4 regions of the Vibrio sp. V30_P3S12P165 genome follow, and region 2 is predicted to be linked to each of the others. Evidence: predicted binding sites of a transcription regulator. Region 2 holds the regulator's gene; each other region holds the start of a gene.
What was found. Region 2 encodes PurR, which represses purine synthesis genes. Its sites were predicted from a motif close to TNANGNAAACGTTTNCNTNA; they were not measured.
Positions count from the first base shown of each region.

Region 1: the regulator PurR is predicted to act here: its motif matches at 1,915-1,934, upstream of CAG57_RS12440 (uracil-xanthine permease family protein).
Region 3: the regulator PurR is predicted to act here: its motif matches at 1,957-1,976, upstream of metK (methionine adenosyltransferase).
Region 4: the regulator PurR is predicted to act here: its motif matches at 2,259-2,278, upstream of glyA (serine hydroxymethyltransferase).

Region 1 is NZ_WXWH01000060.1:83,814-88,012, forward strand. Features, by position in the region: gene recG (ATP-dependent DNA helicase RecG) at 1-1,864, shown strand, start outside; gene CAG57_RS12440 (uracil-xanthine permease family protein) at 2,088-3,488, shown strand; gene envZ (two-component system sensor histidine kinase EnvZ) at 3,645-4,199, opposite strand, start outside.
Region 2 is NZ_WXWH01000030.1:191,011-195,209, reverse strand. Features, by position in the region: gene CAG57_RS06530 (TVP38/TMEM64 family protein) at 1-587, opposite strand, end outside; gene CAG57_RS06525 (TfoX/Sxy family DNA transformation protein) at 791-1,381, opposite strand; cyclic di-GMP riboswitch class I at 1,496-1,580, opposite strand; gene purR (HTH-type transcriptional repressor PurR) at 1,720-2,730, opposite strand; gene elyC (envelope biogenesis factor ElyC) at 3,150-3,971, opposite strand; gene cmoM (tRNA uridine 5-oxyacetic acid(34) methyltransferase CmoM) at 4,060-4,199, shown strand, end outside.
Region 3 is NZ_WXWH01000005.1:34,649-38,847, reverse strand. Features, by position in the region: gene CAG57_RS00920 (endonuclease) at 1-9, opposite strand, end outside; gene CAG57_RS00915 (SprT family zinc-dependent metalloprotease) at 90-593, opposite strand; gene metK (methionine adenosyltransferase) at 657-1,811, opposite strand; gene tkt (transketolase) at 2,133-4,130, shown strand.
Region 4 is NZ_WXWH01000046.1:57,825-62,023, reverse strand. Features, by position in the region: gene vexH (vibriobactin export RND transporter permease subunit VexH) at 1-1,186, shown strand, start outside; gene CAG57_RS09875 (YitT family protein) at 1,254-1,856, opposite strand; gene glyA (serine hydroxymethyltransferase) at 2,334-3,584, shown strand; gene CAG57_RS09865 (hypothetical protein) at 3,664-3,990, opposite strand; gene lipA (lipoyl synthase) at 4,117-4,199, opposite strand, start outside.

The DNA.
Region 1 (4,199 bases), on a different contig from region 2:
CCATTTTGGTCGTAAAAAAATGCTCACGGTCAAAATCAGTGATGGCAATGGCACCCTCACCTTACGCTTCTTCAACTTTACTGCGGCGATGAAAAATAATTTTGCCGAGGGAAAACCCATCTACGCTTACGGTGAAATCAAGCGTGGTCATCAGGGGTTAGAAATCATCCATCCTGACTACCAGTTTTTTACCGCCACGCAAGAGAGCGTCACCGAAACCCACTTAACCCCCGTGTATCCCACCACTGAAGGGTTACGGCAAACCACCTTGCGTAACCTCACTGAGCAAGCGTTAAGTTTACTCGATAAAGCGGCGGTGGATGATCTATTACCCAGTGGGTTATATCCTAATCAACTGACTCTCGCTCAAGCACTGCACACCATTCATCGTCCTCCGGCAGGCCTCGACCTCACCCTCTTTGATCAAGGGCGTCATCCCGCTCAACTTCGCTTGATCATGGAAGAATTATTGGCCCAAAACTTATCCATGCTAGCGGTGCGCAGTCAAGGCCAGCAAGATACGGCCCTTCCGTTGCCAGAATGCCAGCAATTAAAACATCAATTGTTAGCTCAATTGCCTTTTAGCCCAACCCAAGCCCAAGCTCGCGTGGTGCGTGAAATCGAAGCCGACCTTGCTAAACCGCACCCAATGATGCGTTTAGTTCAAGGTGATGTGGGTTCAGGAAAAACCCTTGTTGCCGCCCTAGCCGCAGTTCGAGCTATCGAACACGGTTATCAAGTCGCACTGATGGCTCCGACCGAACTGCTGGCAGAACAGCACGCGATTAATTTTAGCCAATGGCTTGAACCGATGGGTATTGCTGTCGGCTGGTTAGCGGGTAAATTGAAAGGTAAAGCCAAACAAACTGAACTTGCCCGCATTGCCAGTGGTGAGGCGCAAATGGTGGTGGGCACACATGCGCTCTTTCAAGAGCAAGTGGCGTTTCATCAACTCGCGTTAGTGATTATTGATGAGCAACACCGCTTTGGTGTCCATCAACGTCTTGAGCTGCGTGAGAAAGGCGCTAAACAAGGAGCGTATCCACATCAGTTAATTATGACCGCCACACCCATTCCTCGCACCTTAGCCATGACTGCTTACGCCGATTTAGAAACCTCAGTGATTGACGAACTGCCTCCCGGTCGAACACCGATTCAGACCGTGGCGATTCCAGACACCAAACGCGCAGACATCATTGAACGGGTTCGACACGCTTGCCTTAACGAACATAAACAAGCGTATTGGGTTTGTACTTTAATTGATGAATCAGAAGTCTTGGAGGCACAAGCGGCTGCCGATACCGCACAAGAACTGCAGCAACAATTAGCCGAACTCAATATTGGTTTAGTTCATGGGCGAATGAAAGCAGCTGAAAAACAGCAAGTTATGCAAGCCTTCAAGGACAACCAACTGCATCTACTGGTCGCGACGACCGTTATCGAAGTTGGGGTCGATGTCCCAAATGCCAGTTTAATGATCATTGAAAACCCAGAGCGCTTAGGATTAGCACAACTGCACCAATTACGTGGCCGAGTCGGACGAGGCTCTGTCGCCAGCCATTGCGTCTTGCTTTACCACGCCCCACTCTCAAAAACCGCTCAAAAACGCCTTGGCGTATTACGCGAAAGCAATGATGGTTTTGTTATCGCGCAGCGCGATTTAGAGATTCGAGGCCCGGGCGAACTCTTGGGCACCAAGCAGACCGGCCTAGCCGATTTTAAAATTGCCGATTTAATTCGCGATCAATCGCTGATTCCTGAAGTACAACGCCTTGCGCGTCATATTCACGATCACTATCCCACCAATGCGAAAGCGATTATTGAGCGTTGGTTAGCAGAACGAGACGTTTACGCCAAAGCCTAATTGCGGTGGCGTACTTTTACCCACCATAACAGAGCAAGGGATCAACGCCCAAAAGCAATCGTTTGCTTTTTTGATAAAAACCTCTATAATCGCCGCCCAAAATAACCTGATGGTTATTAACACTCAGAGTTGAGCCTGATTAACAGCAATCACAGGTAAACACTCAACTCGACGGTGACTGCCCATTCAGCGCACTCAGCCAGACACGATTAGGAATAACACCATGAGTCAGCCACACGCTTCACGCCAATCGGACTTGATCTATCAATTAAATGATCGTCCACCTCTACCACAAACCCTATTTGCGGCACTGCAACACTTGCTTGCCATGTTTGTTGCGGTCATCACACCGTCCTTGATTATTTGTCAATCATTAGGGGTTCCTGCGGATCAAACCAACACCATCATTAGCATGTCGCTGTTTGCCTCTGGCTTATCATCCTTTATTCAGATTCGCACCTTCGGCCCGATTGGCTCCGGTTTGCTCTCTATTCAAGGCACCAGCTTTAACTTTTTAGGCCCAATTATTGGCGCAGGTTTAGCGTTAAAAGCTGGTGGTGCCGATATCTCCAGCATGATGGCGGCCATCTTTGGTACCATTTTAGTCGCCTCTTTTGCGGAAATTTTGCTCTCGCGCGTTTTGCAGTTTGCCCAACGTATCATCACCCCATTAGTGTCCGGTATTGTGGTAACCTTGATCGGCTTAACCTTGGTGCAAGTTGGCCTTGTCTCTATCGGCGGTGGTTATGCCGCATTAAGTGATGGCACGTTCGGCAGTTTAGATAAGCTAGCGTTAGCGGGCACCGTATTGGCCTTGATTGTGATCTTAAATCGCGCCCGAAACCCTTATGTCCGAGTCGCTTCGATTGTGATTGCCATGGTGGTGGGGTATATCATGGCTTACTTGATGGGCATGGTGGATACCAGCCAAAAGCCAGAAAGTAGCTTGATGGCGCTGCCGATCCCAATGCAGTACGGGCTCAGTTTTGATTGGTCGTTATTTATTCCTTTAGTTCTTATTTTCTTGATCACCGCGTTAGAGGCAATTGGAGACATTACCGCCACATCGGAAGTGTCTGGCGAGCCGGTCAAAGGCCCAATTTATATGAAACGGATTAAGGGCGGCGTCTTGGCCGATGGCCTGAACTCGGCCCTAGCGGCTGTCTTTAATAGTTTTCCTAATTCCACGTTTAGCCAAAACAATGGGGTAATTTTGCTCACCGGTGTCGCCAGCCGTTATGTCGGATACTTTATTGCCGCAATGTTGGTTTTACTGGGTTTATTTCCCGGAGTGGCAAGTTTTGTACAACTGATCCCAGAGCCGGTACTCGGGGGGGCCACCATTGTGATGTTCGGCACTATTGCCGCAGCCGGGGTACGAATTATTTCTCGCGTTGACCTCGACCGACGTGCGATTTTGATTATGGCTCTGTCGTTTTCAATGGGCTTAGGTATTGCACAAAAACCAGAAATTCTGCAATTTATGCCCGAGTTTATTAAGAGTATTTTCTCATCTGGCGTCGCCGCAGGTGGCATTACCGCCATTGTGCTTAACTTGCTGTTACCCGAGCATAACGCTCGCGCTAAAGCAACCAGAACCGAGCAAGCCCTAGAGCAAGAATAAAATGCCCGCAATGCTTATCGCGCTCGCGTCACCGAGGATAACTGTACTTTCTTCACATGATAGTCAATAAACTTGATGACGCTTAATATTTAAACCCAGTTAGAACATCTCGCACCTTCCCCCAAGCCGGTTGTTCTGGGCAACCGCTTCAATAATCTAACGAGATTGGGTTGGGAAACTGAGTTGAATTTTTAAGCCGCCTTCGGCACGGTTATTGAGCACCACCGCACCATGGTGCTGGCTTACAATCCGTTTTACAATCGCCAGCCCAAGTCCGGTGCCTTCACTTCCTCGAGCGGTATCGCCACGAATAAAGGGTTCAAACACTTTATTGACTTGGCTGGGCTCAATCCCTGGGCCATTGTCTTGCACACACACCCAAGCCATTTTTTTATCTGCGGTGATCCCAGTGCTCACTTGCACCCAGCCATTGCCATAGCGCAGGGCATTAACCACTAAATTACTGACCGCCCGCTTAATCGCAATCGGGTTGCCAAACACTGGCTCAATGTCTTGTGATAATTGCGCATCGATCTGCACTTCATATCCACCTTCAGAACACGCGACATCACTGGCAATGTCATTTAAATCGACCGATTGAAACGTCTGCTTATCGACCGGTTTTAAATAGTCCATAAACTGGCTGATGATTTCATTGCACTCTTCAGTATCGCTAATGATCCCTTCCGCTAAGTAGCTATCTTCTGGTGA
Region 2 (4,199 bases):
GGGGATATGATCCCCGAGAGCTGATCTATTTCACTCAACTGAGTTCCCGCATTAATATACACTGCCGTTCCAGGTAGCATACCTAATTGGCTGACCCAGTAATAGCGCCAAGTCGTTATCGAGGTGAGCCCCATTAATAAGTTAATCAGAAAAAAAGGCAAAATAGGCATCAGTCTTAACGAAAATAGGTATAAGGCACCATCTTGACTGATTCCATGATTGAGTGTAATCAACTTATCAGAGAAGCGGCGGTATACCCATTCTTTGAGCAAATAGCGGCTAATCAAAAAGGCGATCGTTGCTCCCAGTGTACTGGCAAAAGACACTAAAAATAAACTGATCCAAAAACCAAATAAGGCCGCACCAAGAAGAGTAAATACAGCCGCGCCAGGAACGGAAAAGGCGGTTAATAAGACATAAAAAACAAAATAGAGCAGAGCTGCGATGGCAAAATGTTCATCAATCCATAGAGATAGTTGAGTGTGGTGCTGTTTGATCGAGCTTAGATTGAGATATTGTTGTAAATTGACAGTGAGCAAGATCACTATCGCAAGTAGTATCAATCCAACCAGCATTTTTCGGGTCATTGAGCGGCCTATACTATAGTGGAAAAATTTAATTAGTGGCAAAATTTAGCGTTATCCAATGGATACAGAATAGAACATATTTGGGTATCGTGTGATTTAGGTTAAACCATGACAATAATTAGCCCTACGCAAGTTGGTTGGGTATACAACTCGCTGAGGGACTAATTATTGTTTGAGTGCTGAAAAGCATGAAGAGAGTGTTTTTAAGATAAACGCTTAATAAGTTCCTCGCGTCGCGAAAGCGGAATGACTGACCAGTGCTTTCTTTCAATTGCGCCTTCTAATGCCCACAATAGCTCTAGGCTAACTTCGCTGGAATGGCTTTGTTGTATCGCTTGATAAGCAGCTAGTGCGCCTTGTTGATGCAGTTGTTCAACGGAGTTGATGCCGGCTTTTTTCAACATGCGCTCAGTGGCTAGTCGTAAATTTGGTAAATCTTTCAGCCGTTCTGGTTTTGATTGCTCTTGGTTGTCTCGTTCAAGTTGAGCAATTTTTAAAGCGGATTGTGCCTCAGATAAGATGAATTGCGGATCTGACCAGCTCGTTTCAGGAAAAGCATAATATTTGGTCACAACGGGGAACCCTTTTTTTGTATACACATAGGGTTGATAACCTTGTTGTTTAAATTTGGCGGCTAATTTATCGTTTGCTCGTATATGCAGTTGGTTATTAACCACTAACGCAAACATCGTGTCATTAGTAAAAATGCCAAAACCACCAAACATTGAACGCGATTTGATACGGCCAAGTGGCTCAAAAAGTCGCATTGAGTCTTTTAATACGGGTTTATCCATGTTGTAAATCTCGGTGTATTAACTAATTCGCCACCAAATCAGGTCCGAGAGACTAGCAAAAAACTGCTAAAAGATGTCAATAAGAAGTTAACTTCCTGTCTATGCAGTTTAGCCATCGGCAACCCCGCTACCTACCACATTCGGGTTTAGGCCGGAGGCTTTGCGTCCCACCCTTTCAGATGGTTTGCCCTGTGCGTGACATACTGTATTCCGAGTATTACCTCAGAATACGGATGATAAAGTCATTAAAACTGAACCGTTGTCACTTTTCATTTTTTTGAAAATGTGACTCTGGTTCGATTTTTAGTGATTTTAATCGGTTTAGTTACGCTTATCCATCATTTTTTGGTTAAGTCTCGTACCGTATCGCGTTCAACAATTTCTGGATGCATTTCAAATGTACGGCGTTCGTGTTCTTTATCTTTAATTCGTTCCAGCAGTATTTCAAAGGCATTTTTACCGACTCGGCGTTTGGGCTGGTGAATGGTAGTTAATGGTGGCGAAAAATATTCAGCAAGTTCAATATTATCGTATCCGATAATGGACATGTCGTCAGGAACTCTAACTCCACGTTGTTGTAAACGGCTGATTAAGCCAAGTGCCATCGTATCATTAAAACAAAATACAGCGGTTGGGCGAGTATCCATGGCGAGAATTTTATCGGCCGCTAAAACGGCGGTATCACATTCAAAGTTACCTTCTAAAATCCAATCATCATTAACGGGAAGGTTCGCTTCGGCCATGGCACGACGAAATCCAGTAATCCGTTCTTGGCAAGCGGCTTTGACAAAATGACCACTAAGACAAGCGATAGCTTTATGCCCTTTCTCAATCAGATACTTCGTTGCGAGATAACCCCCTTCTTCTGAGTTATCAATGATCTTATCCGCTTGAGATGTTTCTGGCCCCCAATCCATAATGACTTTAGGAATGTCTGGGTGGCTTTCGAGCATTTCCAGTAACTCTTCTGTTAAGTCAGAGCACATGACCAACATGCCATCGACACGTTTTTCTGCCAACATGCGAATGTAGTCACGTTGTTTTTCATAAATCCCACCGGTATTACATAAAATCAATGTATACCCTTGGCGGTAGCAATAACTTTCAACCCCATCAATCACTTCAGAAAAGAAAAGATTGGTTGATTGCGTGACGAGCATACCAATTGTACGTGTTGTGTTGCATTTTAAGCTCCTTGCCACCGCGCTTGGTGCGTAGTTCAGTTGCTTAACTGCTTCGAGTACTTTTTCTTGTGTCGTTTCTGCAACAAAACGGGTTTTGTTGATCACATGAGATACGGTCGTTGTGGATACACCCGCTAAGCGTGCAACGTCTTTAATCGTAGCCATAAATTTATCCTATCAATGACTGCTGGAGCCGGCATAGGCTTTCACTTCATTGAGTGCAGCAGTAGTTATACCCAGGCTTCCCTCTGATAGGGGCATTCGGCGTTATGATGCGATAGGCGATGTTGATTTTATGATACTGGCTGAGAAAAATAGCCATTTTGCCTGTTGCTTGACGATAACGCTTCATGATTTGGGCACCGGCTTTAATTAGCCTAAAAGTAATAAAAAAACAAAAACCGCTGTTAAATAGCGGCTTGATTTTTACATTCATCTTGTCAGTAGCGAGCAAGATTTTAGACTGCAACGACTCAACCCGCAATGAAATTTAGCTTAAATATGCATTATAACCATACAAAATTGTCAGTAAACGTAGCAATTTGTGAGCAAGAGCCGTGTATCTTGATTTGCTGGTTTATTGGTTATTGAGTATCACTGAGTTCAGCGTTGTTATGCTGACTGACCCAATCTCGCATTGATTGCCACATCAGTCCCATCGTTTCAAACCAATAGCGCTCTGTTTGTTCTAGATATTTGGCTTTGGGAATGTATTTATCCCAAGCTTGACTCACCTTCGTTTGGGCTAGGTAGTTGGTCGGAGCAGGGATAGGCGTGAGTCCAACAGAGTGAAATTCATTCATCGCTCGTGCCATATGACTTGCAGAAGTGACAAGAACCAGTTTTTTATGCTGAACAAAAGCAGCAGCTTGCCGCGCTTCTTCCCAAGTATCTTGTGCGGTTTCCAGTAAAATAATATCAGATTTTGACACACCAAGCGCGAGAGCCACCTTGGCGAGCATTCTCGCATGGCTAAATTCAGTACCACCGGCATAGCCTGATAAAATCAGCTTAGCGCCAGGGTACATGTGTAAAATACGGATGCCTTCCGTTAAGCGCATCAATGCCGTTCGAGTTAACTCCGAGGTGGGTGGAATCGTACCATCCACAACATGGCCATTGCCAAGCACCATCACATAATCAACGGAACCGTCGACGGGCAGAAACGCGCTGTATTGACGCTCTAAAGGCATTAAGAGGCGGCTAGAAAGGGGTTGAAAGGCAATTAAAAACAGACCGCTCAATGCAAAGAGCACCACAAGACAGCCTGTTTTACGTTTGGCGGTAAACATGATTAACATTAAACCGACAAAACCAATGATCAGCAGTGCTGGCAAAGGCATCAGAAGCGAGGAAACGATTTTTTTCAGCTCAAACATAAACAAAATAGTCCGAAAAAACAGCACTTGATAGTAAAATCAGCGAAAGATTCTTTATTCCTGCCATTCCTATGACAGAATAGCAGCACGATTGATTATCATAGCTCAAGCCACAGTGACAGAAGACCGTAATTTCGACGATATTGCCCACAAATTTGCAAAAAACATTTATGGTTCTGACAAAGGTGAGATTCGCCAAGTAATTGTTTGGCAAGACCTCATGAGTCTACTTACCCATTTCGATGAAGCACAAGC
Region 3 (4,199 bases), on a different contig from region 2:
ATGAAACATAATTTAGACTGGTTTTAGTATGATTTTTCTCAGTCTAACACTCAAAAAATGGCCTGCCTATCCATTAGGGAAGCGAACGATTAACGAGTTAGCTGTTGGCCGGTAAAATGTAGTGGCTGTTGACAGCGTCGGCAGCGATAAGTGGCTTGTTGACGTAATACTTTATTATGGCGGCGTATCGACAGCGGATAGCTTTGGCATGAACACCGATATTCGAATGTTTTACCTTGGACAGAATGGACATTAAACGAGTGAGTGGTGCGCGGAACACACTGAAACACCTGTGACATTATCTGTTGCCATTCTGCACCATGAGGACGAACTCGACCATATTGATGATAAGTGATGAGGTGGGCAATTTCATGGGGGATGACTTCGGAGAGAAACGCATGTGTGTTTTCTATAAATAAAATAGGATTTAAACGAATTTCCCATAGCTGAAGATAGGCTTTTCCTGCCGTTTTGCCTCGCAGTTTAAAGTTGAGACTCGGCAGAGGGAATGGATAAGCAAAATAGTCACTAGCCAGTTTGATGCAGTGTTCTATTTGCCGGTGAGCGCGATAGTGTAATTCAAAGTCAAGCAAGGGGAACTCCCAATAAAAAACCCCAGCCGAGGCTGAGGTTCTATTATATCAATAAGTATTGATTTACTTAATACCAGCAAAATCACGCAATTGGGCCGCTTTATCGGTTGCTTCCCATGGGAATTCCTCTCGACCAAAGTGGCCATAGGCTGCGGTTTTCTTATAAATTGGTTGCAGTAAGTTCAGCATCTCTTGTAACCCATAAGGGCGGAGATCAAATAATTGGCGTACCGCCTCAATGATAATATCATGTGAGACTTTTTCTGTGCCAAAAGTCTCCACCATAATAGACGTTGGATCAGCTACGCCAATCGCGTAGGAAAGCTGAATTTCACAACGATCAGCCATACCCGCGGCCACAATGTTTTTCGCCACATAACGAGCAGCATAAGCAGCGCTACGGTCAACTTTGGATGGATCTTTACCTGAGAATGCTCCACCACCGTGGCGAGCTGCGCCGCCATAGGTATCAACGATAATTTTACGTCCGGTTAAGCCACAGTCGCCCATTGGGCCACCAATCACGAAACGACCCGTTGGGTTGATAAAGAATTTGGTCTCTTTGCTTAACCATTCGGCTGGTAAAACGGGTTTGATGATTTCCTCCATGACGCCTTCACGTAGATCGGCGGTGGAAACCGAATCACTGTGTTGCGTTGACAGAACGACAGCGTCGATGCCGACGATGTTTCCTTGATCATATTGGAAGGTAACTTGCGATTTCGCATCAGGGCGTAGCCATTCAAGCGTACCGTTTTTACGAACTTCAGCTTGGCGTTGCATTAAGCGATGAGCATAAGTAATGGGGGCCGGCATGAGTACGTCAGTTTCATTACACGCATAACCAAACATGATGCCCTGGTCGCCCGCGCCTTGTTCTTTCGGATCAGCTTTGTCAACCCCTTGATTTATATCTGGAGATTGTTTGCCAATCGTATTGAGTACTGCACATGAATTGGCATCAAATCCCATATCCGAGTGAGTGTAACCAATCTCACGTACAGTGTGACGAGTGAGTTCTTCAATGTCGACCCAAGCTGAAGTGGTGATTTCGCCGCCAACCATCACCATGCCAGTTTTGACATAAGTCTCACAGGCGACGCGTGCTTTCGGATCTTGTTCTAAAATGGCATCAAGTACCGCGTCAGAGATTTGGTCGGCAATTTTATCTGGATGACCTTCTGATACGGATTCAGAAGTAAACAAGTGTTTAGCCATGATAGCTCCAAAAAGTTATATCAGTAACGAGCAGTCAACGAGAATGACTGAACGATGAAATTGTTCAATATGTAGGCGTTTCTACATCTAGACGTCTATTCTAGTTTTCAGCGCTTAAATTACAAGCTCTTTTTTAGTTTATCTTATAGCCAAACGTTTGCTCAAAATTATAAGATTTTTATCGTTATACCGAAATATGTGGTAACACCTTGCAAAAATAGAATAAATCACCAGCAAAAGGTTTGCAGAGCCCGAGGGGCTTTGCGACAATACTGACCTCGATTTTTACTCATCTCGCTTACTTCCCATTTAGGAGTTGACATGTCTTCTCGCAAACAACTTGCCAATGCGATCCGTGCTCTGAGCATGGACGGCGTTCAAAAAGCTAATTCTGGCCACCCGGGTGCCCCGATGGGGATGGCGGATATCGCTGAAGTGCTGTGGCGTTCACATTTAAACCACAATCCACAAAACCCACACTGGGCTGATCGCGACCGTTTTGTCTTGTCTAATGGTCACGGTTCTATGCTAATTTACTCACTGTTACACCTAACAGGATACGAGCTTTCGATTGACGATCTAAAAAATTTCCGTCAGTTACACTCGAAAACGCCAGGCCACCCAGAATATGGTTATGCGCCAGGTATTGAAACAACAACTGGCCCACTCGGGCAAGGCATTACTAATGCCGTGGGGATGGCGATTGCAGAAAAAGCATTAGCCGCTCAATTTAATAAACCAGGCCACGATATTGTCGATCACTTTACTTATGTGTTTATGGGTGATGGCTGCTTAATGGAAGGCATTTCTCATGAAGCGTGTTCACTTGCTGGTACGCTTGGCCTTGGCAAACTGATTGCTTTTTGGGATGACAACGGCATCTCTATTGATGGTCATGTAGAAGGATGGTTCTCTGACGATACACCAAAACGCTTTGAAGCTTACGGTTGGCATGTGATCCCAGCGGTTGACGGCCATGATGCGGATGCGATTCATGCCGCGATCGAAGCGGCAAAAGCGGAAACGTCTCGCCCAACCCTCATTTGTACCAAAACCATTATCGGGTTTGGCTCTCCTAATAAAGCCGGCTCACACGATTGCCATGGTGCGCCACTAGGCAACGATGAAATCAAAGCGGCTCGTGAATTCTTAGGTTGGGAACACGCACCATTTGAAATTCCTGCGGATATTTATGCACAGTGGGATGCTAAACAAGTCGGTGCAAGCAAAGAAGCGGCTTGGAATGAGAAATTTGCTGCTTACGCGAAAGCTTACCCAGCAGAAGCCGCAGAATACAAACGCCGCGTAGCGGGTGAATTGCCAGCTAATTGGGAAGCTGCCACCAGCGAGATTATCGCTAACCTGCAAGCCAACCCTGCCAATATTGCTTCACGTAAAGCGTCTCAAAACGCGCTCGAAGCGTTTGGTAAGTTATTGCCAGAATTTATGGGCGGCTCGGCGGACTTAGCGCCATCAAACCTCACTATGTGGTCAGGATCTCAATCTCTGACGGCAGAAGATTTTTCCGGTAATTATATCCATTATGGCGTGCGTGAATTTGGCATGACGGCGATCATCAATGGTATCGCTCTGCATGGCGGCTTCGTTCCTTACGGTGCGACCTTCCTGATGTTTATGGAATACGCCCGTAACGCGATGCGTATGGCTGCGTTGATGAAAGTACAAAACATCCAAGTGTATACCCATGACTCGATTGGTCTCGGTGAAGATGGCCCAACTCACCAACCGGTGGAGCAAATGGCTTCCCTGCGTTTAACACCAAACATGAGCACATGGCGTCCTTGTGACCAAGTGGAATCAGCCGTTGCTTGGAAACTGGCGATTGAGCGTAAAGATGCGCCTTCCGCGTTGATCTTCTCGCGTCAAAATCTCGCTCAGCAACCTCGCACTGAAGCGCAAGTGGCTGATATTACCAAAGGGGGTTACATCCTTAACGATTGCGCTGGCAAACCAGAGCTTATTTTGATTGCGACCGGCTCTGAAGTTGAGCTAGCGATTAATGCAGCGGCAGAGCTGACTGCGCAAGGTAAACAGGTGCGTGTGGTCTCAATGCCTTCTACCGATACCTTTGATAAGCAAGATGCCGCGTATCGTGAAGCGGTATTACCCGCAGACGTGACCAAACGTATCGCGATTGAAGCAGGCATTGCTGATTTCTGGTATAAGTACGTTGGTTTTGGCGGCAAGATCATCGGCATGACGACTTTTGGTGAATCAGCGCCCGCGGATCAGTTGTTCAAAATGTTTGGTTTTACGACAGAAAATGTCGTGAAAACAGCCAACGAATTACTGGCATAATCAACCGCTAAACGCAGCAGATAAACGAAGCCTTAGTATTGAAACTAAGGCTTTTTCTTTTTTACCGCT
Region 4 (4,199 bases), on a different contig from region 2:
TATCCCGGATGTGCGTGTATTTCCATTTATGCCCGGTTTTCGTGGAGGGTCGAGTGAACCCGTTCAATTTGTGTTAGGCGGCGCAGATTATACTGAGTTACAAAAATGGGCAGAGCAGTTGCAGCAAGAAGCAACCAACTCCGGCATGATGACTGGAGTCGACAGTAATTATTCGGAAAAAACGCCTGAATTAGTGGTGTCGGTTGATCGACAACGAGCTGCACAGTTGGGCATTAGCGTGCAAGAATTATCCGAAACATTGGAAGTGATGTTAGGAGGGAAAAAAGTCACCACATTTGTTGAGCGGGGTGAAGAGTATGATGTCTACTTACGTGGCGATGAAAATAGCTTTAATAATGTCGCCGATCTTAGCCAAATTTATATGAGAACCTCATCTGGAGATTTAGTCACGCTTGACACGATCACTCAGATTGAAGAGGTTGCATCACCCATTCGGCTTTCCCATTATAATAAGCAAAAAGCAATCACCATTACGGCTAACTTAGTCGAAGGGTATACGTTAGGCCAAGCTTTGGACTTTCTAGATCAAAAAGCGATAAAGCTATTGCCCAGTGATATTACCGTTAGTTATTCAGGCGAATCGAAAGATTTTAAAGAGAATCAATCGAGTGTTGTGGTGGTTTTTGCATTAGCACTGCTTGTTGCCTATCTGGTATTGGCTGCCCAGTTTGAAAGTTTTATCAATCCTCTGGTGGTGATGTTTACCGTACCAATGGGCGTGTTTGGTGGTTTCATCGGATTGTTTGTCATGGAGCAGGGGCTGAATATCTATAGTCAGATTGGCATGATTATGCTGATTGGTATGGTGACCAAAAACGGCATTCTCATCGTTGAGTTTGCCAACCAACTGCGAGATCGTGGTTATGAATTCGAACAGGCTATTATTGATGCGTCTGCACGCCGTTTAAGGCCAATTTTGATGACCGCATTCACCACCTTAGCTGGTTCTGTTCCACTGATTCTTTCCACGGGGGCTGGGTATGAAAGTCGAGTATCGGTGGGGACGGTGATTTTCTTCGGTATGGGGTTTGCTTCGTTTGTGACCCTGTTTGTGGTGCCCGCCATGTATCGGCTACTGTCTCAAGCGACTCGTTCTCCTGGTTATGTAGAATCTGAACTTAACAAAGCGTTAAGCCATGATGTGAAAGGTAGAGCGAGCCATTAATGGCTGATAATGATAAATCTTGAGCCGACCATGTTCGTCGGCTTAAGATCTGCTAGAGGGCTTCGAATTAAGGTTGGTAAGTCACTTTATAGCGAGTGGGTTTATGATTCATTGCCAATACAATATTAAGAATCAATGCCCCAAAAATCGAAAGCAGGATCGTAATCGGTGAGACAAGCAATAATGAGCTGGCCAAAATGATCCCATCAATGGCCATTTGTGTTTTACCGACAGAAATAGCATATCGATCTTGAATATATAGGCAAAGCACATTAAACCCGCCCAGGCTTGCACGGTGGCGGAAAAGAATCAGCATACCCAAGCCCATCAGCAAACCTCCTGCCAAAGCACAATAAAAGGGATTTACAGTGTTGAGTGAAATAAATAGCGATAAGTGATCGGCGAAGAGAGAGACCAAAGCACCACATATCACACTATTTAAAGCAAATCGACGGCCAAAACGACGCCAAGCCAACAGATAAAATGGGCTATTGGCGATAAAGTAAAGAACGCCGAATGACCAAGGTAGCAAATGGGTCAAGAGCAATGCGAGCCCGGCGGTTCCTCCAGTAAGCAGCTCTCCAGCTTGAAGAAAAAAAACGCCTTGAGCGACTAAAAAGGTGCCAGTTAACATCGCGATAATATCTTCTTTATGGGTATGTTTTTCCATATTGACCAATATGTTCCCTATTTTTTCAGTTTGAGTATAGTGGCTGGTGGTCTTTCCTTGTCCGACTTGAACGAGGACGATGATCAGCCAAAATGTATAAATAAGTCGTAGTCGGTTGGTGAGAAGGGAAATCGACTTATTCGGTCTATTTAGACCAGTAATCCGGTATACTAATGAAAACTCATTATTTTCGGTAGCAAGCGGAACAAAATTAAGGTACACCTATGTCACTGGCGCTTTACAGCGTGTAAAGCGTAAAATTGACACTTCGACAAGTGGTGCGCTTTTCCCAAGCGATAAGATGAAAAAACTTGTCCGTCATTATGAAAAAACTGCATGATATTTTGTGTGATTTGGGCTTTATGCTAAAGAACAAATTAGGTAGAATACGCCCCATTAGGGTGACGAAAACGTTTGCGTTTGGGTCATTGTGTGGTTTTTAGCTAATTTCAGATAAATCTGAGTCAGGAGATACAGATGCTTAAGCGTGATATGAATATCGCTGATTACGATGCGGAGCTATTCGCAGCAATTCAAGAAGAAACCCTTCGCCAAGAAGAACACATCGAGCTTATTGCTTCAGAAAACTACACTAGCCCACGGGTTATGGAAGCGCAAGGTTCTCAATTAACCAACAAATACGCAGAAGGTTACCCCGGTAAACGCTATTATGGTGGCTGTGAATACGTTGATAAAGCAGAAGCATTAGCGATTGATCGCGCTTGTCAGCTATTTGGCTGTGAATATGCGAACGTTCAGCCGCACTCAGGTTCACAGGCAAACAGTGCCGTGTATATGGCACTGCTTAACCCAGGCGACACGGTTCTGGGGATGAGTTTAGCGCACGGTGGTCATTTAACTCACGGCTCCCCGGTAAACTTCTCTGGCAAGCTTTACAACATTATTCCTTATGGCATTGATGAGAGCGGTCAGATTAACTATGACGAAATGGAAGCCCTTGCGATTGAGCATAAACCTAAAATGATCATTGGTGGTTTCTCTGCTTACTCACAAATCGTTGATTGGAAACGGATGCGTGAAATTGCGGATAAAATTGATGCGTATTTATTTGTCGACATGGCTCACATTGCTGGTTTGGTGGCTGCAGGGGTTTATCCAACACCAGTACCCTATGCACATGTTGTCACCACAACAACGCACAAAACGTTAGCGGGGCCGCGCGGTGGTTTGATTTTGTCAAACGCAGGCGAAGAGTTGTATAAAAAACTCAACTCAGCGGTATTCCCTGGTGGTCAAGGTGGCCCTCTAATGCACGTAATCGCGGCTAAAGCGGTGGCATTTAAAGAAGCGATGGAGCCTGAATTTAAAGCTTATCAAACTCGTGTGGTACAAAATGCTAAAGCGATGGTGAGCCAGTTCCAAGCTCGTGGTTATAAAATTGTATCCAATGGTACTGAAAACCATCTATTTTTGGTCGATCTGATTGATAAAGATATTACCGGTAAAGATGCTGACGCTGCGCTAGGTGCCGCGAATATTACCGTCAATAAAAACTCGGTACCTAACGATCCTCGTAGCCCATTTGTTACGTCTGGTATCCGTGTTGGTAGCCCAGCGATTACTCGCCGTGGTTTTACGGAGCAAGATGCGAAAGATTTGGCGAACTGGATGTGTGATGTCTTAGATAACATCAACGATCCTGCCGTCATTGAAGCGACGAAACAGAAAGTCTTAGCGATTTGTAAGCGCTTACCTGTGTACGCATAACGGCTAGTGGTTTTATTGGAAAATAAGGCCCGCATTGGCGGGCCTTATTTATAGACGAATGAGTCAATCATTGGCGATACTATTTTGAAATGCTTAGCAAGGTGCCTGACTTGCATTGAAAAAGATAGTACTTACTACTTTCGCTAAATTTACCTAACCCTTCACCATCACAATAATCAATGTTGATATCTCGCATGGTGTTTAATGTCTTTTCACTTTGTAGAGCAAACTTAGAGCCATCGGCGCAGACAATACGTACTCGACCATCATCACTGACCGAATAGATATTCACTTCGGTATTACACAGCTCAAAAGAGGCTTCACGAAAATTATCTTGTTGGGTATTAGAGCTACACCCAGCAGTCACTGCTACGGCTAGTAAAGCAAGAAAGCCGACTTTATTCATTAGCATGATCCTTATTGTCTAGATAGCGATGTTCTGTTTGCCCAAGCTAATCATTATTATTGATGTATTTGTTTAGTTTAATAAAAAAGTCGACATTTTGTCGACTTTTCTGCTATTCAGATGAATCTATTTAACTTCCATGCCTTTCGCTTGCAAATCAGCATGGTAGGAAGAGCGTACAAATGGCCCGCAAGCAGCATGGGTAAAGC